Regions from separate parts of the Massilia varians genome, predicted to be linked through region 1. Evidence: predicted binding sites of a transcription regulator. Region 1 holds the regulator's gene; each other region holds the start of a gene.
What was found. Region 1 encodes sigma-54, which starts transcription at its own class of promoters, with help from an activator protein. Its sites were predicted from a motif close to TGGCANGNAANCTGCTTT; they were not measured.
Positions count from the first base shown of each region.

Region 1 (5,391 bases):
CATCCACGACCTGACCCGCGCCAAGGTGATCTGATGAGTGGTTTGATCACTGCAACCGAATTCATGCAGCGCGCCGCGCGCGTCAAAGTGATGATCTTCGACGTCGACGGCGTGCTGACCGACGGCAGCCTCACCTATGGCCCGGACGGCGAAGTCACCAAGACCTTCTACGTGCTCGACGGCCTCGGCATCCAGCTGCTGAACAAGACCGGCGTCAAGACCGCCATCATCAGCGCGCGCAAGTCGCCGATCGTGGTCAAGCGCGCTAGCGACCTGGGCATCTCGCACGTCTACCAGGGCATCCACGACAAGCGCGTCGGCTTCGCAGAATTGCTGCAAGCAACGGGCGTGACGCCGGAGGAATGCGGTTACATCGGCGACGACGTGATCGACCTGCCGCTGTTTACCCGCGTCGGCTTCGCCGTCACCGTGCCGTCGGGCCACCCGGAAGTGCAGCACCGCGCGCACTACGTTACCAAGAACGCGGGCGGCCGTGGCGCCGTGCGTGAGGTCTGCGACCTCGTCATGCGCGCGCAGGGCACCTACGAACAGGCGCTGGCGCCGTATTTCGCTTAATACGGCGATATCGGACACGGGACACGACATGGTCACCTACAAGCGCACCGCCCACCGCTGGAAGCTGCTGACGATCATGATGATCGCGACCTTCTGCGCCTTCGGCAGCTTCTGGCTGGTGCAGGTGATGGAAGGCGAGGGTGGTGACGCCCGCCTCGGCGGACCAGGGGACGAGCCGGACTACATCGTCGAGAACTTCTCCTTCGTACGCATGACGGAACAGGGCAAGCCGAGCTACGTGGTGTCGGGCAAGCGCCTGGCGCATACGCCAGTGGGCGACGTGTCCCAGGTCGAGGCGCCGGTGATGCAGGGCATCACGCCCGGCCGCCCGCGCATGACCATCGTCGCCAACCGCGCCGAGCTTTACCATGAAGAACATCGCGTCGAACTGCTCGGCAACGTCGACATCCAGCGCCCGGCCACGCCCACCAGCGAAGCGCTGCGCGTGCAGACGCAGGCGCTGACCGTGCTGCCCGACGAAGAAATCCTCAAGACAGACCAAGCGATCGAAATGCAGCTGGGGGCCGCCACCGTGACCGGCACCGGCATGGTGGCCAACAACGCGACCCAGAAGCTGCACCTGGCCAGCCGCGGCCAGATCGTCTATCCGCCACGCGCGCAGCGGCAGTAGCGCCGCGCCGCGTCAACCCAGGACAAAGCAAGAACATGAAAAAAATCATCGCTGCCGTATTCCTCAGCCTGGCCGCCTTCGGCGCCTCGGCCGAGCGTGCCGATTCGCTCAAGCAGGCCGTGATCAACTTCGATTCCCTCGACGTCGACGAGGTCACCCAGACCCGCATCCTGACCGGCAACGTCGTGCTCACGCGCGGCACCCTGGTGCTGAAGTCCGACCGCGCCCTGGTGAAGGAAACGCCGGAGGGCTACATGAGCGTGACCCTGACCGCCAACAACGGCAAGCTGGCGACTTTCCGCCAGAAGCGCGACGGCGGTCCCAACCTGTGGGTCGAGGGCCAGGCCCAGCGCATCGAATACGACGAGCGCGCCGAACTGGTCAAGCTGTTCAACAACGCCGAAGTGCGCGAGCTGGAGAACGGCCGCTTGGCCAACGAGATCAAGGGCCCGTTCATCTCCTACGACAACCGCCGCGAAGTCGCGCAGGTGCGCAACGATCCCACCGGCCAGAGCAAGGTCGGCGGCGGCCGCGGCACCCTGATCATCGCGCCGCGCCGTACCGCGGCGCCCGCCGAAGGTGCCAAGCAATGACGGCAGCCATGAGCGCAGGCATGAACGCGGAAGCGGCGACCGCGGTCGACGGCTGCAGTACCCTGATCGTCAAAGGCCTGCAAAAGAGCTACGGCAAGCGCCTGGTGGTGCGCGACGTATCGCTGCAGGTGGAGTGCGGCGAAGTGGTGGGCCTGCTCGGCCCCAACGGCGCCGGCAAGACCACTTCCTTCTACATGATCGTCGGCCTGGTGCCGTCGGATGCCGGCACCATCGACATCAACGGCACCGACATCTCGAGCCTGCCGATCCACCGCCGTGCGGTGCTGGGCCTGTCCTACCTGCCGCAGGAAGCCTCGGTGTTTCGCAAGCTGACGGTGGAGGAGAACATCCGCGCCGTGCTGGAGCTGCAACGCAACGAGGACGGCAAGCCACTGGGCAAGGACCAGATCAACGAGCGCCTCGACACCCTGCTGGCCGAACTGCAGATCGAGAAGCTGCGCGAGAACCCGGCGTTGTCGCTGTCGGGCGGCGAGCGGCGCCGCGTCGAGATCGCGCGCGCGCTCGCGACCAATCCGCGCTTCGTGCTGCTCGACGAGCCCTTCGCCGGCGTCGACCCGATCGCGGTGATCGAGATCCAGCGCATCGTGCGCTTCCTGAAGGAACGCAACATCGGCGTCCTGATCACCGACCACAACGTGCGCGAGACGCTCGGCATCTGCGACCGCGCCTACATCATCAACCAGGGAGCGGTGCTGGCCTCGGGCCGCCCTGACGACATCATCGCCGACGAATCCGTGCGGCGCGTGTACCTCGGCGAGCACTTCAGGATGTAATCAGAGCATCGGGCATGAAACAGTCTCTCCAGTTACGCACGTCGCAGCACCTGGCGCTCACGCCGCAGCTGCAGCAGTCGATCCGCCTGCTGCAGCTTTCCACGCTCGAACTGCACCAGGAGATCGAGCAGATCCTGCACGACAACCCGCTGCTCGAACGGCTCGACGATCCGCTCGACCGCTCGGTGCGGCTGCTGGCGGACGGCGCGATCAATACCGCGCCGGCCAATGGCGAAGCGCCGCCCGCCCCGCCGGATTCGGTGGCGCAGGAGGGCGCGAAGGCCGAGCACGAGGGCGCCGATGGCGAGGGCAACGGCGAGCGCGGCGATGCCGAGATGGACTGGGGTGGTGAAGGCGGCGGGGCGCGCAGCGGCGACGACGAAGACGGCCGCCCGCAGCTGGAAGCCGACGGCATCACGCTGCGCGAGCACCTGGCCGAGCAGATCCGCCTGAGCGCCTGCGGCATGCGCGACCGCGCGCTGGCCGAGCTGGTGATCGATGCGCTCGACGACAACGGCTACCTGGAAGAGCCGCTCGACGAGATCCATGCACGCCTGCCGCAGGAACTCGAGATCGAGATGGACGAACTGCGCTGCGCGCTGGCGCTGGTGCAGAGCCTGGACCCGGTGGGCGTGGGCGCGCGCAGCGCGGCCGAATGCCTGGCCCTGCAGATCCGCCGCATGCCGGGCGTTCCCCTGGTGACGCGGCGCCTCGCCCTGAAAATCGTCGAAGGCTATCTGAGCTGGTTCGCCCAGCGCGAATACACCAAGCTGAAAAAGGCGCTCGACTGCGACGACGAAGACCTGCGCGAGGTGCAGGCCGTGGTCCGCCAATGCAATCCGCATCCCGGCGCGGCCTTCTCCTCGGGCGTATCGGACTACGTGGTGCCGGACGTGATCGTGCGCCGCGCCAAGAACGGCTGGCAGGTAACGCTGAACCCGGAAGTCATGCCGAAGCTGCGCGTGAACAGCCTGTACGCCAACCTGCTCAAGCAGGGCAGGAGCGAAAGCCAGATGGGCGCGCAACTGCAGGAAGCCAAGTGGCTGATCAAGAACATGCGCCAGCGCTTCGACACGATCCTGCGTGTGGCCGAGGCAATCGTCGAGCGCCAGCGCAACTTTTTCAGCCACGGCGCGGTTGCCATGCGCCCTCTTGTTTTGCGTGAGATAGCTGATACACTAGGCCTACACGAGAGCACGATTTCACGTGTAACCACGCAGAAATACATGCTGACCCCGCACGGCATGTTTGAGTTGAAGTACTTCTTCGGAAGCCACGTCGCCACCGAAGCGGGGGGAGAAGCCTCCTCGACGGCGATCCGCGCGCTTATTGCGCAATTGACAGGAGCAGAAGACCCTAGGAATCCTCTATCCGACAGCAAGATCGCGGAGATGCTCGGGGAACAAGGTATGGTCATTGCGCGCCGGACGGTTGCCAAATACCGCGAAGCGCTCAAGATTCCGCCCGTCAGCCTCCGCAAATCCCTGTAAAGCACCTGCCCACTCTCACCTTGTGGCGCGGGCAGGGCACCTTCCCAAAGGAGTGTGTATGAACCTCACAATCAGCGGCCACCATCTCGAAGTCACCCCCGCCATCCGTGAATACGTTCAGAATAAGCTCGAGCGCATCACCCGCCATTTCGACCACGTGATCGACACCCACGTGTTCCTCGCCATCGATAACCTCACTGAAAAAGAAAAACGGCAAAAGGCCGAGATCAACCTACAGGTATCGGGAAAAATTCTGCACGTGGCGAGTGCGGCCCAGGATATGTATGCGGCCATCGACACGTTGATGGACAGGCTGGACAGGCAGGTTCTGAAACACAAATCCATGCTGCAAAATCATAACCACGTGGCGCACAAGCGCCTTCCGGACAACGGAGAAGCCGCCGCTGCGTAACGCACCGTTTGCGAACCAGCTGTAGCACAACAGCAAGGGCGTCTGAGGGGACGCCCTTTTTGCTTTTGTACAATACCTGTTACTTTTTCTTGCTTCCGTATTTGTACAAATGTTCTGTAGAATGCATGTCTTTTCGACCACAGAAGACCATCATGACCGATACCGTCCTGACCCGCGCTGCCAACCGCACCGGCGTCATCACGCTCGACCGGCCGAAAGCCCTGAACTCTCTCTCGCTTGACATGGTGCGCGCCCTGAGCGCCATCCTGCTGCAATGGAAGGATGACGCGGGCATCGACGCGGTGGTCATCACCAGCAGCAGCGAGAAGGCCTTGTGCGCGGGCGGCGACATCCGCTTCTTCCACGAGATGGGCCAGGTCGGCCCGATGGGCGGCAGCGCGCTGCTGGAAGACTTCTTCACCGAAGAATACGCACTGAACCACCTGATTCATTTCTATCCGAAGCCGTACATCGCGGTGATGGACGGCGTGGTGATGGGCGGCGGCATGGGCATCGCCCAGGGCGGACCAGGCTGCGGCCTGCGCATCGTGACCGACCGCACCAAGATGGCCATGCCCGAGGTGAACATCGGCCTGTTCCCGGACGTCGGCGGCAGCCACTTCCTGTCGCATGCGCCGGGCCAGCTGGGCCAGTACCTGGGCCTGACCGGACTGACCATCGGCGCGGCCGATGCGCTCTACGTGGGCCTGGCCGACGTGTTCGTGCCGGGCGCGGAGCTCGGTGGATTGCAGGCGCTGATCGACTCGACTCCCGGCGCGCAGCTGCCGGCGGCGATCCGCGCCTATGCGGCGCAATTCGCGGGCCAGCTGGGCGCGAGCGAACTGCAGGCGCAGCGCGGCGTGATCGACGCGCACTTCGGCGCGGCCTCGGTGGG
Region 1 is NZ_AP026966.1:826,063-831,453, forward strand. It holds gene MasN3_RS03805 (KpsF/GutQ family sugar-phosphate isomerase) at 1-34, shown strand, start outside; gene MasN3_RS03810 (KdsC family phosphatase) at 34-576, shown strand; gene lptC (LPS export ABC transporter periplasmic protein LptC) at 605-1,207, shown strand; gene lptA (lipopolysaccharide transport periplasmic protein LptA) at 1,243-1,800, shown strand; gene lptB (LPS export ABC transporter ATP-binding protein) at 1,821-2,594, shown strand; gene MasN3_RS03830 (RNA polymerase factor sigma-54) at 2,609-4,084, shown strand; gene hpf (ribosome hibernation-promoting factor, HPF/YfiA family) at 4,143-4,496, shown strand; gene MasN3_RS03840 (enoyl-CoA hydratase/isomerase family protein) at 4,649-5,391, shown strand, end outside.

Region 2 (5,391 bases), 140 kb from region 1:
GCAGGTGCCGGCCGAGCGCCTGCAGCAGGGCGTCATCCCGGGCACGACCACCAAGGCGCAATTGCTGGCGGCGTTCGGGCCGACCAAAAGCGTCGTGTTCGACAGCGGCTACGAGGCCTGGCTGTATCAGTCCGCAAGCGGCGCAGGACGGTTTTCCGAATTTGTCGTTCTTATCAATCCCGCCGGCATTGTTGCAAAGACGCGAACAGGCCCGGATCGGCATAGGGGACGGCCCTGAGGGCCGCTCCCCTGCCACACCACCCGGCATGCGGGTCCGCACCGGGCGGTTCGAGTAGTTGAGGTTAGGACAGGCGAGGTACGCCCAGTCGGTCGAAGTAGCCGATAGTCATTACTGTTTTGAGTAGCCTATCGCTGTTGTGCCACCAGCGGCGGCTGTTCGCCGCCACGTGCCTTGCTGCCGACCGCCAAGCCCCAAGCTTGAGCAGTTCCCGATACATGGTGCTTCCGCGTTTCCAGTGTTTGAGCTGGATAGCTCGCAGCCTGTGCCGCAACCATTCATCGAGTCCGCGCCAGACCTTTGGGGTTTGCGCCAGCTGGAAGTACCCTTTCCAACCCAGCATATAGGAACGAAGTCCCTGCACCACATCCGGCATGCTGCGTCCGCCGGACGGGCAGGTCAGTTCCCGAATGCGTTGCTTGTAAGCCTGCAGCGGCTTTTCCGCCACCTTGCGTTTGACCTGAAAGTGGGGTCAAGGATCGGTTGCAGCACCTGCAATAGTGCTTGCTGGATCAGCCGATCCGTCACCGTCGGAATGCCGAGCTCGCGCTCGCCACCGTCGGGCTTCGGTATCGTCACCCGACGTACCGGCTTGGGCCGGTACGTCCCCGTCAGCAGTTGTTCCCGTATGTGTGGCCATTCGGTCGCCAGCAGCCGTGAAGTCTGGTCAATGTCCAGTCCATCCACGCCGGCAGCTCCCTTGTTGGCCCGCACACGCTTGAACGCCCGCCGCAGGTTCTCTGTCGTCAGCGCCGCTTGCAACAGCGCCGACCCCGTGTTTCCGGTTGCATGCCGCGGGCAGAACGCTTCGTCGCTGAAAGCGTCAGGCATGGCTTCACCTTGCCCTACGGCTTCCCGCCCCGCGTTAGCGGGCATCTGACGCTGTACCTTCTGCATCGGCATATCGGATTCACTCCCACTCGTTTGGTCCTTCGTCGGCGGAGTCGAGCCTTCCCGGCGCTACCTCCGACTACTATGACCTCTGCTGAGACCCCGCTCCGATTTTTTTTTCGTCGCCCTTTCAGGCACAAGGCGGGGCGTCCCCAGGTAAGGGCCGCACTCCTTCATCACACAGCCGCCGCATCTACGCCGCTTTGCTTTGACCACAAGAGCTTCGCGGTTATGGGCCCGCTCGCCCTGATCGGCAACGCCTTCTATGCGGTTCGTGTTCCTCGGCCCGTGACTTATGCTCCACGCTTCCTTCCCACGGTCGGTTACCCTTCCGCAGTTGCGCTTCACTTCGCTCACTGTGGTCAGCTCGCGGCGGGACTTTCACCCGCAGGAGTGCGCCCATGCTGGGCGCACCCATAAAAAAATAGCCTGCAAGCGCAGGCTATTTTGATGAGCAAGAGCGGTTCAGGCCTTTGCTTTACGGCGTGCCGCGAGCAGCCCCATCATGCCGATACCAAACAGCGTGACGCCGAGCGGCTCAGGCACTTCGGCGGACGAGCCTTCCTGGGCCTGGCGAATGCTGGCGTTGAGGGTGACCGTTTTGAAGGTGAAATTGCCGGCATCACGCTTGACGCTGCCATTGAGCACGCCGGTAGTGGCGAAGCTGAGAAGATCGGCAGTCGGCACAGCATAGGTGTACAACGCGCCGCTGTTAGGGATATCCATGACTGGGCTCTTGTAGATCGGGTTCGATCCGATTTGAATGGTATAGGCCTCGGTGCCGCCATTGTCATTCAGATTGAACGTCAAGGATGCGGATTCGATCACATCGACACCCTTGTTGAACGTGAAATTGGCAAGATTCAGCAACGAGAGATCAAAGAAGAAACCGGCACTGGCGTTGGTAGCGACCAGCTTGGTGTTCGACTTGTAGTCTGCTTTGATCTCAATCACATTTGCTTGCGCAAAGGTGCTGGTGGCGAAGGCGGCGGCTGCGATTGCAACCTTGAAGAATTGTTTCATGGATTAATTACCTCATTCTGATGGATGGTGCATGACCCATATGAAGCAACATCCATGCCAACTAGAACTTTCTACTATGAGGAAAGAATTAATGCCTCTGTAAAAAATTTATTAGTGTAAAGAAATCCGACACCGAATTGTTAAATCTCCCCTGATGCTTCGGCGCCCTGCTCCGTGCCTGCCTCGTCGCCCTTGCCCCTGGCCTCGACATGTCTGATGCCGCGCCTGGCAAGGCCTTCCCTGAGCAGGAATTCGATCTCCGCGTTCACGCTGCGCAAATCGCGGGCGGCCAGGCGCTGCAACTCCTCCCACAAGGCCGGGTCTATCCGTAAAGGAAACGCTTTTTTGCCAGGACTTGCCATGCTCTTCGACTGCTAGTTATAAAGTGTGCCCGTGTTGACGATCGGCTGGGTTTCCTTGTCCGAACACAGCACCACGAGCAGGTTGCTCACCATGGCCGCCTTGCGTTCGTCGTCGAGCTCGACGATGCCCCGCTCGGACAGGCCCCGCAGCGCCGCTTCCACCATGCTGACCGCGCCGTGCACGATCTTGGCACGGGCGCTGATGATTGCCTCGGCCTGCTGGCGACGCAGCATGACCTGCGCAATCTCGGCAGCATATGCCAAATGGGTAAGCTTTGCATCGAGCACCTCGACACCCGCCCCTTCGAAGCGCGCCTGCAGCTCGCGCTTGAGGGCGTCGGCCACCACGTCCATGCCGGCGCGCAGCGTGGTTTCGCCTTCCGGCAGGTCCTCGCCCTCGTCGTAGGCGTATTGCGATGCCAGGTGGCGCAGCGCCGCTTCCGCCTGGATCGCGACATAGCGCTCGAAGTCATCCACTTCGAACACGGCCTGGGCGGTGTCGCGCACGCGCCAGACGACCGCCGCGCTGATCTCCACCGGATTGCCGCGCTTGTCGTTGACCTTCAGCGTCGGGGCGTTGAAATTGCGCGCGCGCAGCGACAGGCGCCGCTTCACGTACAGCGGAAAGGCCCAGCGCAGGCCTTCGCTGCGGTCGGTGCCGATGTACTTGCCGAACAGGGTCAGGATCGCGCTTTCGTTAGGCTGGAGCATGAACAGGCCGCCCAGGCAGGCGGCAGCGGCCAGGCCCACGAGGAAACTCGCCACGATGGCGGGAAACTCCCCTGACGCAAACAGGTAGATGGCGGCCAGGAGCAGGACAACGCCGGCAGCGGCCGCCAGGTAACCATTCACGGATGAGAACGCCTTTTCGTGGCGCGTAGGTGCTGCGTGCATGCTCGACTCCTCCTGGCTAGGTAACATCAAAGTGATATCACTTTAAGATCACTAAAAATGATTGTCAAGCAATTCCAACAGACACGGGACTATGCGAATTGAAGAATCACTCACCTCAACATGGGAAAACAGCTATTGACCCGCTTTTATCGGTTCATTTACTAGAGTTTCCGTGATAAAAGTAATTTTTCTTAGTATAAATGCGGTTCCCGCGCGGTTCAACTGGATCAGTCCTTTAACCCTTTAGAAAGAACTTATGTCAATCAATCAACTCGTCTATGTTAGTCAAGCGGTGCGCAAGATGTCGGTCGACGATCTGCGCGAGATCCATGTCAAGGCGCGCTCCAATAACGAGCTGATCGATGTGACAGGAAGCCTGTTCTACAACGGCGGATGGTTTCTTCAGGTGCTCGAGGGCCCCGCCCCGACACTTGCCAAGCTGTACAAAAAAATCGAGAGCGATCCCCGCCACAAGAACTCGCGCGTGCTCTACAACGAGCCGGCAAGCTTCCGTACTTTTCCTCGCTGGAACATGAACATGACCAACCTGGATGAACGCCAGGCCGACAAGTACGACGAGCTTGTCGAAGTCATCGACGCCATCCGGAGCAATCGCAAGATCGGTTCCGCCTCGCCGGCGGTGACCTTGTTGAAACTGTTCAAAGGCTGAGCCGAGGTTTTCCCCACTACGCTTGCCGTAGTAAAGTTGCGCATCTTCATTGCACAGGATGACGTCATGCCGCGCACACTCGCCCTTTCCTTCGTTTTGGCAGCACTGCTCGCCACGGGCGCACAGGCCCAGGGCCTGTCGCCAACCGAGCAGCGCATCGCCGACGAGGTCAAGGCCTGGCAGCCCGACGCCATCAAGCTGCTCGAACGCAGCGCCCGCATCAACAGCGGCAGCTTCAACCTGGCCGGCGTGCGCGCTACCGGCGAGGTGTTTCGCCAGGAGCTGGACGCGCTGGGCTTCAAGACCGTCTGGATCGACATGCCGCGCGCGATGGGGCGCGCCGGCCACCTGGTCGCCAACCGCATGGGCAAGCAGGGAAAACGCCTGCTGCTGCTCGGCCACCTCGACACCGTGTTCGAACCCGACGCGCCCGCGCCGCTGTGGGAACGCGTGAGCGAGACCACGGCGCGCGGCCAGGGCGTGGCCGACATGAAGGGCGGAAACGTGGTCGCGATTGCCGCCCTGCGCGCCCTGCACCGCGCCGGCGCGCTCGAGAACACCACCATCACCGTGGTGTTCACCGGCGACGAGGAAGAAGCCGGCTACCCGCGCGAAGTCTCGCGCCGCGACCTGATCGCGCTGGCGAAACTGAGCGACGTGGCGCTCGGTTTCGAGGGCGCCGTCACCGGCCCGGACGGCCAGCCGATGGCGACCGTCGGGCGCCGTGCCACCGCCTTCTTCGACCTCGACGTCAAGGGCCGGCAAGGCCACTCGCAGGGCGTGTTCGGCCCCGCCGGCTACGGCGCCGTGTACGAGGCGGCGCGCATCCTCGACGGCTTCCGCCAGCAGGTGGTCGAGCCCGGCCTGAGCTTCAACCCCGGCCTGATCCTGGGCGGCACCGAGGTCACGCTCGACGAGGCCAATGCGAAAGGCACGGCCGCCGGCAAGACCAATGTCGTCGCCAACACGGTGACGGTGCGCGGCGACCTGCGCTACCTCGACTACGCCCAGCGCGACCGCGCCCACGCGCGCATGCGCGAGATCGTCGCGCACAGCCTGCCGGGGGCCAGCGCCACGATCAGCTTCCGCGATTCCTATCCGCCGATGGCGGTCACGCCCGGCAACCTGCAGTTGCTCGCGCTGTATTCGCAGGCCAGCCTGGATGCCGGACTGGGCGCGGTCGGCGCGGTGCCGGCGACCATGCGCGGCGCCGGCGACATCCAGTTCGTGGCGCCCATCGTCGACAGCCTCGATGGCCTGGGCGCCAGCGGCGGCGCGGCCCATTCGCCCGACGAGCACGTCGACCTTGCTTC
Region 2 is NZ_AP026966.1:962,318-967,708, reverse strand. It holds gene MasN3_RS04480 (hypothetical protein) at 1-238, shown strand, start outside; partial or broken gene MasN3_RS04475 (group II intron maturase-specific domain-containing protein) at 303-1,141, opposite strand; gene MasN3_RS04470 (PEP-CTERM sorting domain-containing protein) at 1,595-2,152, opposite strand; gene MasN3_RS04465 (hypothetical protein) at 2,293-2,514, opposite strand; gene MasN3_RS04460 (SPFH domain-containing protein) at 2,527-3,408, opposite strand; gene MasN3_RS04455 (BLUF domain-containing protein) at 3,665-4,078, shown strand; gene MasN3_RS04450 (M20/M25/M40 family metallo-hydrolase) at 4,145-5,391, shown strand, end outside.
Region 2: MasN3_RS04470 (PEP-CTERM sorting domain-containing protein) is a predicted target of sigma-54. The motif match lies at 2,195-2,212, and genes of this name have one in related genera.

Region 3 (5,391 bases), 450 kb from region 1:
CGGACAGCGTCCGAAGAGCGTCGCCAGGGCGCCGTCTTCCCAGCGGTTCAGCGCGAAAGCCGGCTCGCCCTGCTCCACCAGCGGCCGGCCGTCCGGCTGCCCTCCCATCATCGACGCGAAGCCCAGGCTCAGGTCCGAGGACGAGGACGGACAAGTCACGACCTGCCGCCCGCGCCAGCGGAACACGCCGCCCAGGTGCACGTGGCCGCTGCAGATGCCCGCGACCTGCGCTCCCTGCAGGGCGCCGTCGAGACGGGCGATCCAGTCCTGGCACGGTCCCGGGTCGATCCACGGAATGCCGACGTCGACCGGAGGATGGTGCAGGAAGACCAGCAGCGGCGCACCCTCGCTGTCTTGCACGGCCTGGCGCAGCCAGCCGGCGCGCGCTTCGCAGAAGGCGCCGCCGTGGCGGCCTTCTTCCAGGGTGTCGAGCACGACGACCTGCAGGGCGCCGAACGCGCTGCGGCTTTGCACGAAACCATCGGCGGCATGCACCCCGCCGAACACGGCTTGAAAGTGCGCGCGGCTGTCGTGGTTGCCCAGCGCGAGACGCACCGGGCGCGGCCAGCGCGCCAGCGCGCCCTGCAAATGCCGGTAGCTCTCCAGCGCGCCATCGTCGGCCAGGTCGCCGCTCAGGACCAGCAGATCGGGCGGCGGCTGGAGCGTGAGCAGGTGATCGAGCACGCGCTTGAAGCGCGCCAGGTTGGGATGCCCGGGATCCGCGTGCAGGTGCAGGTCGGTGACTTGGGCGATCAGCATGCGGACTCCTGTCTGTCTAAGGTCCGGCAATCTTGCCACGAAATGCACAACGCCCGGTACGGTGCACCGGGCGCTGGAAGGACAAGCGGCGTTTGAAGCTCAGCGGATCGTCACGCTCACGCTGGCGCTGCCGACGTTGCCGGCGGCGTCGCGCACGATCGCCTGGAGCGTATGGGCGCCCGGTTTCAGCTTGCGCGTATTCCAGGTGTACGACAGGGTGCCGCCGCTGCCCTGCGCCACCACGGCGCCATTGACCAGCAGCTGCTGGGACAGCGCGGCGGCGCCCAGGTTGTCGCTGGCGCTCACGCTGACCTTGACGTTGCCCGAGACCGCGCCGGCCACCGGATTGACGATGCTGACGACCGGCGCGCTGGTGTCCTTGCCCGCCGTCGGCACCGTGGTGGCGTTGGCGACGTTGACGGCCACGCTGGCCGAACGGCCCGCATTGCCCGCGGCGTCGAAGGCGACGGCCACCAGGTTGGCCATTCCGTTCGGCACGCCCGCCGAATTCCAGCTGAAGCCATAGGGCGCGCTGGTGTCGCTGGCCACCGTGGTGCCGTTGACCTGCAGGTCGACACGCGTCACGCCGACATTGTCGCTGGCAACCGCATCGACGGCCACCAGGCCGGACACCGTGCTGCTGCCGAGCGGAGCCTGGATGGCGACGCTGGGCGCGCTGCCGTCGACGGCCGGGGCGGCGGCGAGCGCCGCCTTGACCGCGGCGGCGGCGTCGACCCGGCCGTAGCCGAAGTCATTGTCGCGGCCAGCCGTGCCCAGATCGACCGCCGTCGAGGCCAGCAGGCTTTCGATGCGGCTGTTGCTGAGGGTCGGGGCGGCGGCCATCATCAGCGCGGCCACGCCGGCTGCCACCGGGCTCGCATACGAGGTGCCGTTCACGGCGGCGTAGCCGTTGCCCATGCGGGTGGTCCAGATGCCGCTGCCGGGCGCGGTCAGGGTCACGAAGCTGCCGTAGCTCGACCAGCTGGCGCGGTTGTCGTTGCTGTCGGTGGCGCCGACCACGATCATGGCGCTGTTGGGGGCAAAGCCCTGGTCGGTGCCGGTGTTGCCGGACGAAACGAACACCAGGCCGCCCTTCGACTTCATGTAGTTCGCCGCGCTGGTCACCGAGGAGCTGGTGGTCACGCCGCCATAGCTGACGTTGGCGACGCGGGCGCCGTTGTCGGCGGCGTAGATCAGGCCGCTGGCGACGGTGCTGTAGGCGGCATAGCAGCCGCCGTCGGTGGTTTTCTTGTAGGCGACGCGCACCGGCATGATGCGCGCGCGTCCGGCGATCCCGGCCACGCCGATAGCATTGTCGCTGACCGCGGCGGCGGCGCCCGCGACCGAGGTGCCGTGGCCGCAGACGTCGGCCAGGTTGGTGTTCGAATCGTACACGTTGTAGCCGCCGACGAGGTTCGGCGCCAGGTCCGGATGGGCGGCGTCGATGCCCGAGTCGAGGATCGCGATCGTCACGCCGCTGCCCTGGGCCAGGTCCCAGGCGGCGTTGGCGCCGATCTTGCCGACGTGCCAGGCGCTGCCGATGTAGGGGTCGTTCACCGCGAGCGTGCTCGGCACCAGGCGGTCCTGCTCGGCCGATTTCACGTGCGGATTGTTCTTCAGGCGTGCCAGCACGGCCTTTTCGGAGGCATTCGCCGGCAGGTCGACGATGTAGATGCCGCTCTGGCCGAGCTTGTAGCGCTTGTGGCCAGGCGTCTCGATCATCTTGCCGAGCGAATCGGTCGTGACGCCGTCGCGGACTTCGACCAGCATGCGGCCCTTGACCAGCAGGTCATCGTTGGCTGGCGCGGCTGCGGCGGAAACGGCGCTGGCGCCGAGCACGGCGAGGGTCAGGGTGCGCAGCACGAAGGGGATGTGAATGAAGTTCATGGCATTTCCTGTTAAGTGTTTGCTCTCGACAGGACTGCCGCATGAACGCACGCCTCCACACCGGACCGCACGGCGGAATCCGGGAAGTGTACTTGCTCTGGCAGTCCTGCCGTCATGGGGCCTGCGCCCGGTAGACCGTGACTTTGCGTCCCGCGCTTTCGCACGGTTTGCCTTTTTCAGTTCGTAAATATAGTTGATCTAATTCCGCAAGGCAACAAACAAAGGGGTATTTTTTGATATAGAGAAATCTTTTACAGCTTTAACCAAATAACAAGACGATTGCCAAGTATTTAATTCACTTAACTTTATTGTCATATTCAATTCACCTCCAGCAACATTAACCATTTATATAAAGAATCTACATTGATATGAATGTTGTCGATGAATTTGACACTTTCATTGATCGTTGCATTCCTCCTCGTTTTAAGTATTTGAATTTATTGTAAATACAAATTCTGGTATGAATCCTGCATAAACCAAAGGTGATTCTGAAAAAGTTTTTATTAATCAATTACTTATCAGATCGACACCAGCTCGCACCAAAGCGGGATTTTCAATTGGGAATGTTTTGTCACTGAAAGGAATGATGATGAGCCGAAATCTATTCAAACAAATGGTAATCGCCGCAGCCCTGTCGGGTATTTGCATGTCGAGTCAGGCAGGCATTATTCAGGCCCTGCCGCCGAATGACACGGTGGACCTGGGCGGCACCGGCTTCGGCAATGTCAGTTCGATTCTGTCCTTGAAACCCAGGGGCGACAACACGAGCGCGTCCGGAAGCGTTGGCTGGTCCGGATCGGCTGACGTTACCACGGGTAACGTTTCCGCGGACGGTGGCAATAAGAATGCGACCTATTCATTCGGCCAACTCGGCATTACCGACGCGGCCAACCTGTTATTGATTTTCAATCCGAATGAACCTGGCGCCGCTGCTACCAATGGCATTACGCTCAACGCGATGACCCTGACGGTGTATTCGATGGCTGGCGCCATCCTTTATTCCACCAGCCTGAACAAACCGGTCGTCTTTCCGACGACCCAGACCGGCAACGGCAATTCCGGATATGGCTTCGTCCTGGACGACGCGGGTATCAGCGGCGTCAACGGGGTGCTCAGTGCCACCAACCGCATCGGCCTGTCGGCATCCCTGCTGAACGCGCAAGGCAGCGCCGACAACTTCTTCGGCATCGCGATCGAAGGCGAAGGCGGCGGTAACGAGGTGCCGGAACCCGGCAGTGTCGCGCTGCTGGGCCTGGGCCTGGCCGGCATGACGGCCTTGCGCCGCCGCAGCCGCAAGGCCTCGGCATAACACGCTTGCCGGATCCGGCAAGCGCCGCATGGACGGCCGCCCCGTCGACAGGCGGCCGTCCGGCGAAGCCAAGCTCAGCCCCTGATCTTGGCCACCAGCTTGGTCGTCGAGCGGTCGTGCTCGAAATCGATCGCCACCGCGCGCCCGCCATAGGCCAGCACCGCCTGCCCTTCCGGGATGGCCGTCATGTCGTAGTCGCCGCCCTTGGCGTAGATGTCGGGGCGGCTTTCCAGCACCACCTCGAGCGCGGTGTCCTCGTCGAACTCCACCACCAGGCTCACCGACTCCAGCGCCGCCAGCACCGCCATGCGGTCCGCCAGGGTGTTGTGCGGGCGGTCGTCGCCCTTGCCGAGGCGTTTCACCGAGGCGTCGGTGTTGGCCGCCACCACCAGCGAGGCGCCCAGTTCGCGCGCCTGCGCCAGGTAGGTCACGTGGCCGCGGTGCAGGATGTCGAACACGCCGTTGGTCAGCACCACCGGCTTGGGCAACTGGGCGATACGCTGCGCCAGGTCGGCGCGCGTGCAGATCTTGTTTTCGAATGCAGGCATGGGTTCTTGTCTGGTTAAGTCGTGGTGGGGGCATCGCCGTCCGGTTCTTCCTCGATCGCCATCGACAGCTCGGCCGCGCCGGCGCCGGCACCAGTCGGCCCCTTGCGCTCGCCCGAGAGCTTGATCTGCAGGCGCAGGCCGTTGGCCGAGTCGGCGTTGCGGATCGCTTCGTCGTAGCCGATGTAGCCCTTGTTGTACAGCTCGTACAAGGCCTGGTCGAAGGTGCACATGCCGAGCTCGCGCGACTTGTGCATGATCTCCTTGATGTTCTGGAAGTTCCCCTTCAGGATCATCTCGCCGATGGTGGGCGTGTTCAGCAGGATCTCGATGGCCGCCTTGCGGCCCTTGCCGTCCTCGGTACGGATCAGGCGCTGCGACACCACCGCGCGCAAATTGGACGACAGGTCCATCAGGAGCTGGTTGCGGCGCTCTTCCGGGAAGAAGTTGATGATGCGGTCCAGGGTCTGGTTGGCATTGTTCGCGTGCAGGGTTCCCAGGCACAGGTGGCCGGTCTCGGCGAAGGCGATCGCGTGTTCCATGGTCTCGGTGTCGCGGATCTCGCCGATCAGGATCACGTCCGGCGCCTGGCGCAGCGTGTTCTTCAGGGCATTGTGCCAGGAGTGCGTGTCGACGCCCACCTCGCGGTGCGTGACCAGGCAGTTCTTGTTCTTGTGGACGTACTCGACCGGGTCTTCCACGGTGATGATATGGCCCGCCGAATGGCTGTTGCGGTAGTCGATCATCGCCGCCAGCGTGGTGGACTTGCCGGAACCGGTGCCGCCGACCACCAGCACCAGGCCGCGCTTGGTCATCACGACGTCCTTCAGCACGTCCGGCAGGTCGAGCTTCTCGAAGTTCGGAATCTCGGAGGCGATCGTGCGCACCACC
Region 3 is NZ_AP026966.1:1,278,125-1,283,515, reverse strand. It holds gene MasN3_RS05935 (metallophosphoesterase) at 1-759, opposite strand, end outside; gene MasN3_RS05930 (S8 family serine peptidase) at 859-2,646, opposite strand; cyclic di-GMP riboswitch class I at 2,743-2,828, opposite strand; gene MasN3_RS05925 (PEP-CTERM sorting domain-containing protein) at 3,236-3,955, shown strand; gene MasN3_RS05920 (adenylyltransferase/cytidyltransferase family protein) at 4,030-4,503, opposite strand; gene MasN3_RS05915 (PilT/PilU family type 4a pilus ATPase) at 4,518-5,391, opposite strand, start outside.
Region 3: MasN3_RS05925 (PEP-CTERM sorting domain-containing protein) is a predicted target of sigma-54. The motif match lies at 3,103-3,120, and genes of this name have one in related genera.

Region 4 (5,391 bases), 680 kb from region 1:
AGCCCCTCGCGCGAACTGGAGGACTCCGGCTACATCTTCGTGACCCAGGACGTGCGCGGGCGCTACATGTCGGAGGGCAGCTGGCAGGAGATGACGCCGCACGCGAAGCCCAAGCGCGCCAAAGGGGAGGGCCAGGAAAGCGAGGACATGCACGACACCGTCGAATGGCTGCTCAAGCACATCCCGAACAACAACGGGCGGGTCGGCATCTGGGGCATCAGCTACCCGGGCTTCTACACGGCGGCCAGCATCATCGACTCGCACCCGGCGATCAAGGCGGCTTCGCCCCAGGCGCCGATTGCCGACCTGTACATGGGCGACGACTCCTACCACGGCGGCGCCTTCATGCTGTCGGCGAACTTCGATTTCTACGCGTCCTTCCTGCCGCAACAGAATCCGACCACGGGCAACAAGGAGCGTTCGCGCTTCGCCTATGGCGAGGCCGATGCCTACGACTTCTTCCTCAAGCGCCTGACGATGGAGAACATCCTCGCCACCATGAGCGCCGAGCAGCGCGAGCTGCTCGAGCCTACCATCGTGCACGACACCTACGACGAGTTCTGGCGCTCGCGCGCCATCACGCCGCACATGAAGAACGTCAAGGCAGCGGTGCTGACTGTGGGCGGCTGGTTCGATGCGGAAGACCCGGCCGGTCCGTTCGCGATCTACAAGGCGGTCGGCAAATACAACCCCGGCACGCCGAACGCGCTGGTGATGGGACCCTGGGTGCACGGCGGCTGGGCGCGCAGCGACGGCGCTCGTCTCGGCCACGTGAATTTCGATGCCAAAACGGGCGAATACTTCCGCCGCGAGATCCAGTTCCCCTTCTTCGAGCAGCACCTGAAGGGCGTCAAGCCGGCGCGTGCCTTGCCCGCCGTGACGGCGTTCGAGACCGGCACCAATGTCTGGCGCAGCTATGCTGCGTGGCCGCCGGCGCCCGCCAAGGCGCGCACCCTGTACTTCGGCCCGAACGGCACGCTGGGCTGGCAGCAGCCGGCCGCATCTGGCGCCGGCTACGACGAGTATGTCGCGGATCCGAAGAAGCCGGTGCCTTTCATCGGCTACCCGGCCACGGGCGTGCCGCGCGAGTACATGGTGTCGGACCAGCGCTTCGCCGCCACCCGCCCCGACGTCCTGGTCTACCAGAGCGAGGTGCTGGAAGAAGACCTGACCGTGGTCGGCTCCGTGGTGCCGAAGCTGTTCGTGTCGACCACCGGGACCGACGCCGACTGGGTGGTCAAGCTGATCGACGTTTACCCGAGCGACTATCCGGCGCCGGCGGTCGAGCGCAAGGGCAACGACGTCGCGCCGCCGAGCCTGAACCTGGGCGGCTACCAGCAGCTGGTGCGCGGCAATCCGCTGCGCGGCAAATTCAGGAACAGCTTCGAGAAGCCCGAGCCCTTCACTCCGGGCAAGCAAGAAGCGATCAGCTTCGACATCGGCGAGGTGAACCACACCTTCCGGCGCGGCCACCGCATCATGGTGCAGGTGCAGAGTTCGTGGTTCCCGCTGATCGACCTGAACCCGCAGACCTTCACCCATATCCCGAAGGCCAAGCCGGAAGATTTCAGGAAGGCGACCCAGCGCGTGTACCGCGCGCCGGGGGCGGCGTCGGGACTGCAGCTGATGGTGATGCCGTAGGGTGTTCGGCTCCGCCGAACGCGCGTTCAACCACCGTTTGAATAGACGTACAGGCTATTCACGCCCGGTTTGAACGCGCGGACGGCGAAGCCGTCCACCCTACGCGCCAACCCAGGGCAGCCCGGCCTTGCACCAGCCCCCGACCGTCTTGCGGTGCCCCTCCGCATCGCGGTCACCCTCGAAGCCTTCCAGGATGTCGTAGGACTCGGCAAACCCGTGCTCGGTCGCCACCCGCGCGCCGTGGCGCGAGCGCACCCCTGAACGGCACAGGAACAGCAGCACCTCATCCTTGCGCGCCACCTGCTCGAGCTGGGCAGCGAAGGCGGGATTCGGCGCACCGCCCGGATAGGTGGCCCACTGCACCGCGACGTGCTGGGTCTCGGGAACCGCGACTCGGCCGACCCAGTCGCGCTCGGCGTCGGTGCGCACGTCGACCAGCTTCACGCGCGGATCGCTTCGCAAGAGCGCGAAGGCCTCTTCGGGCGTGACCGCGCCGGCATAGGGCTGGCCGCTGGCGCGCTGGCGGGCTTGGGCAAGGATGGTCTCGGTAGTCGTCATGATGTGATCCGTTTTGAACAAGAAAAGTCGATGCACCAACTTGGTTCGGTGTATCCTGCGCTGCGATGGTGCATCGGCGCTGCGCGCGCACCAAGATGGTGCGGCACTGCACTGCCAGGCGATGCCTTGGTGGGAAGATTGTAGGCCGGAGTCGGGCGATTTCCAACGAAGCATTGTGCATTTGTTCATAACGGCAGCTTGGCATGGTTCATGCTTTTATGTACGGCAAGTTGCCCCGCTGCGAGGTCTTCCGGCGCGGCACCCCCTTTTCAATCAGGAGATACGAATGGCAAAGACGGCTGCAGACGTAATTCAACTCATCAAAGACAACGAAGTGAAGTTCGTTGACCTGCGCTTTGCAGATACCCGCGGCAAGGAGCACCACGTGACCGTGCCGGTCTCGCACTTTGACGAAGACAAGTTCGAGTCGGGCCACGCCTTCGACGGTTCGTCGATTGCCGGCTGGAAGGGCATCGAAGCGTCCGACATGCTGCTGCTGCCGGACCCGGCCACCGCCAACATCGACCCGTTCATGGAAGAGACCACCCTGTTCCTGCAGTGCGACGTGATCGAACCGTCGGATGGCAAGGGCTACGACCGTGACCCGCGTTCGATCGCCAAGCGCGCCGAAGCCTACCTGAAATCGTCGGGCATCGGCGACACCGCCTACTTCGGCCCGGAGCCGGAATTCTTCATCTTCGACTCGATCAAGTGGCGCATCGACATGTCGGGCTGCTTCGTCAAGATTGACTCGGACGAAGCCTCCTGGTCGACCGACAAGGACATCGAAGGCGGCAACAGCGGCCACCGCCCGACCGTCAAGGGCGGCTACTTCCCGGTCCCGCCGGTCGACAGCTTCCAGGACATGCGCTCGGAAATGTGCCTGATCCTCGAATCGATGGGCATCCCGGTCGAAGTGCACCACCACGAAGTGGCCGGCGCCGGCCAGAACGAAATCGGCACCAAGTTCTCGACCCTGGTCGAGCGCGCCGACTGGACCCAGAACATGAAGTACGTGATCTGGAACGTCGCCCACAGCTACGGCAAGACCGCCACCTTCATGCCCAAGCCGATCAACGGCGACAACGGCTCGGGCATGCACGTGCACCAGTCGATCTGGAAAGACGGCAAGAACCTGTTTGCCGGCGACGGCTACGCCGGCCTGTCGGAAACCGCGCTGTTCTACATCGGCGGCATCATCAAGCACGCGCGCGCCCTGAACGCGATTACCAACCCGGGCACCAACTCGTACAAGCGCCTTGTGCCGGGCTACGAAGCCCCGGTCAAGCTGGCCTACTCGGCCAAGAACCGTTCGGCCTCGATCCGCATCCCGCACGTGGCCAACCCGAAGGGCCGCCGCATCGAGACCCGCTTCCCGGATCCGCTGGCCAACGTCTACCTGTGCTTCGCCGCGCTGCTGATGGCGGGCCTGGACGGCATCCAGAACAAGATCCACCCGGGCGAAGCCGCGACCAAGGACCTGTACCACCTGCCGCCGGAAGAAGACAAGCTGATCCCGACGGTGTGCGCCTCGCTGGAGGAAGCGCTGGAAGCCCTGGACAAGGACCGCGAGTTCCTGACCCGCGGCGGCGTGTTCTCGGACGCCATGATCGATGCCTACATCGAGCTGAAGATGAACGAAGTGCAGCGCATGCGCATGACCCCGCACCCGGTCGAATTCGACATGTACTACTCGTCGTAATCAGGCAGTCAACGGAACCGTTGCGCTCGTGCATCACGCTGCGTAAGGGTCTGTAACAAAGGCGGGGAAAGCGGAGGCTTTCCCCGCCTTTTTTCATCCTTCCTGTACACTCGCCCGGTCTACAATGCATGCACGTTTATTGTGCAGACTGATTTCTGATGGGAAAGACAACTCACTTCGTCAGCCGCTCCATGATTGTCCTGGCCGCCGCCATGGCGCTCCACAACGGGGCGCAGGCGCAGGGCGCCGTCTATAAATGCGTGGACGACCAGGGCCGCGTGGAATTCACCGACACCGCTCGCCGCGGCTGCAAGGCCCTCGACCTGCCGGGCTATGCACCGGCGCCGGCGCCGCGCGCTTCGGCGCCGATCCCGGCCGTGCGTCCGATGAACGGGGGGGCGGCGCCTGCCGTCAGCCCGGCCAGCTTCCCGCGCGTCGACACGGCCCAGCAGCGGGCGCGCGACGACGACCGCCGCGAGATCCTCAACGACGAGCTGCGCATCGAGCAGAAAAAGCTGCTTGATCTGCGCCGCGACTTCAACAACGGCGAGCCGGAGCGCCAGGGCAACGAGCGCAATTACGCCAAGTACCAGGAGCGGGTGGCCTCGATGCGCGACGAGATCGGCCGCACCGAGCGCAACATCGAAGCGCTGCAGCGCGAGATCAGCAATATCCGATGAGCGCTCCGGCTGCCGCGTCGCGTTTCGCCGGCCTCGACCTGCTGGCCTCGAGCGTGCTGCTGCTCGGACCCGCGGGCGAGGTGCGTTACGCGAACCCGGCCGCCGAGAACCTGCTCGAACTGTCGCTGAAATCGCTGCAGCGCGCGCCGCTGCCCGAACTGTTTACCAACGGCCAGGAGCTGGCCGCACTGTGCGGGCAGGCGCTGGCGCACCAGTACGCCGACCTGCGCCAGGACCTCGTCCTGCAGCGCAATGGGCGCGAGCCGCTGCACGTCAACAGCATCGTCAGCGCCCTGAGCGAGGACGAACTCCTGATCGAACTGCGCGAGAACGTCCAGCAGCTCAAGCTCGACCGCGAGGAACGCATCCTCGACCAGAGCCAGGCCAACAAGGAACTGATCCGCAACCTGGCGCACGAGATCAAGAACCCGCTGGGCGGCATCCGCGGCGCGGCCCAGCTGCTCGAGCTCGAGCTGCCGCCGCATCACCTTGCCGACCTGTCCGAATACACCCAGGTGATCATCAAGGAAGCCGACCGCCTGCAGACCCTGGTCGACCGCCTGCTGGCGCCGCACCGCAAGCCCCACATCGTCGGCGACGTCAACATCCACGAAGTGTGCGAGCGCGTGCGCAGCCTGATCCTGGCCGAGTTCCCCACCGGCCTTGCGATCCGCCGCGACTACGACGCCTCGATCCCCGAGTTCAGGGGCGATATGGAGCAGCTGATCCAGGTGGTGCTCAACATCGCCCACAACGCGGCCCAGGCCCTGCTCAAGCGCATCGCGGCGGGCGATGCCGAGATCGTGCTGC
Region 4 is NZ_AP026966.1:1,504,344-1,509,734, forward strand. It holds gene MasN3_RS06990 (CocE/NonD family hydrolase) at 1-1,641, shown strand, start outside; gene MasN3_RS06995 (rhodanese-like domain-containing protein) at 1,741-2,199, opposite strand; gene glnA (type I glutamate--ammonia ligase) at 2,486-3,901, shown strand; gene MasN3_RS07005 (DUF4124 domain-containing protein) at 4,060-4,581, shown strand; gene glnL (nitrogen regulation protein NR(II)) at 4,578-5,391, shown strand, end outside.
Region 4: glnA (type I glutamate--ammonia ligase) is a predicted target of sigma-54. The motif match lies at 2,399-2,416, and genes of this name have one in related genera.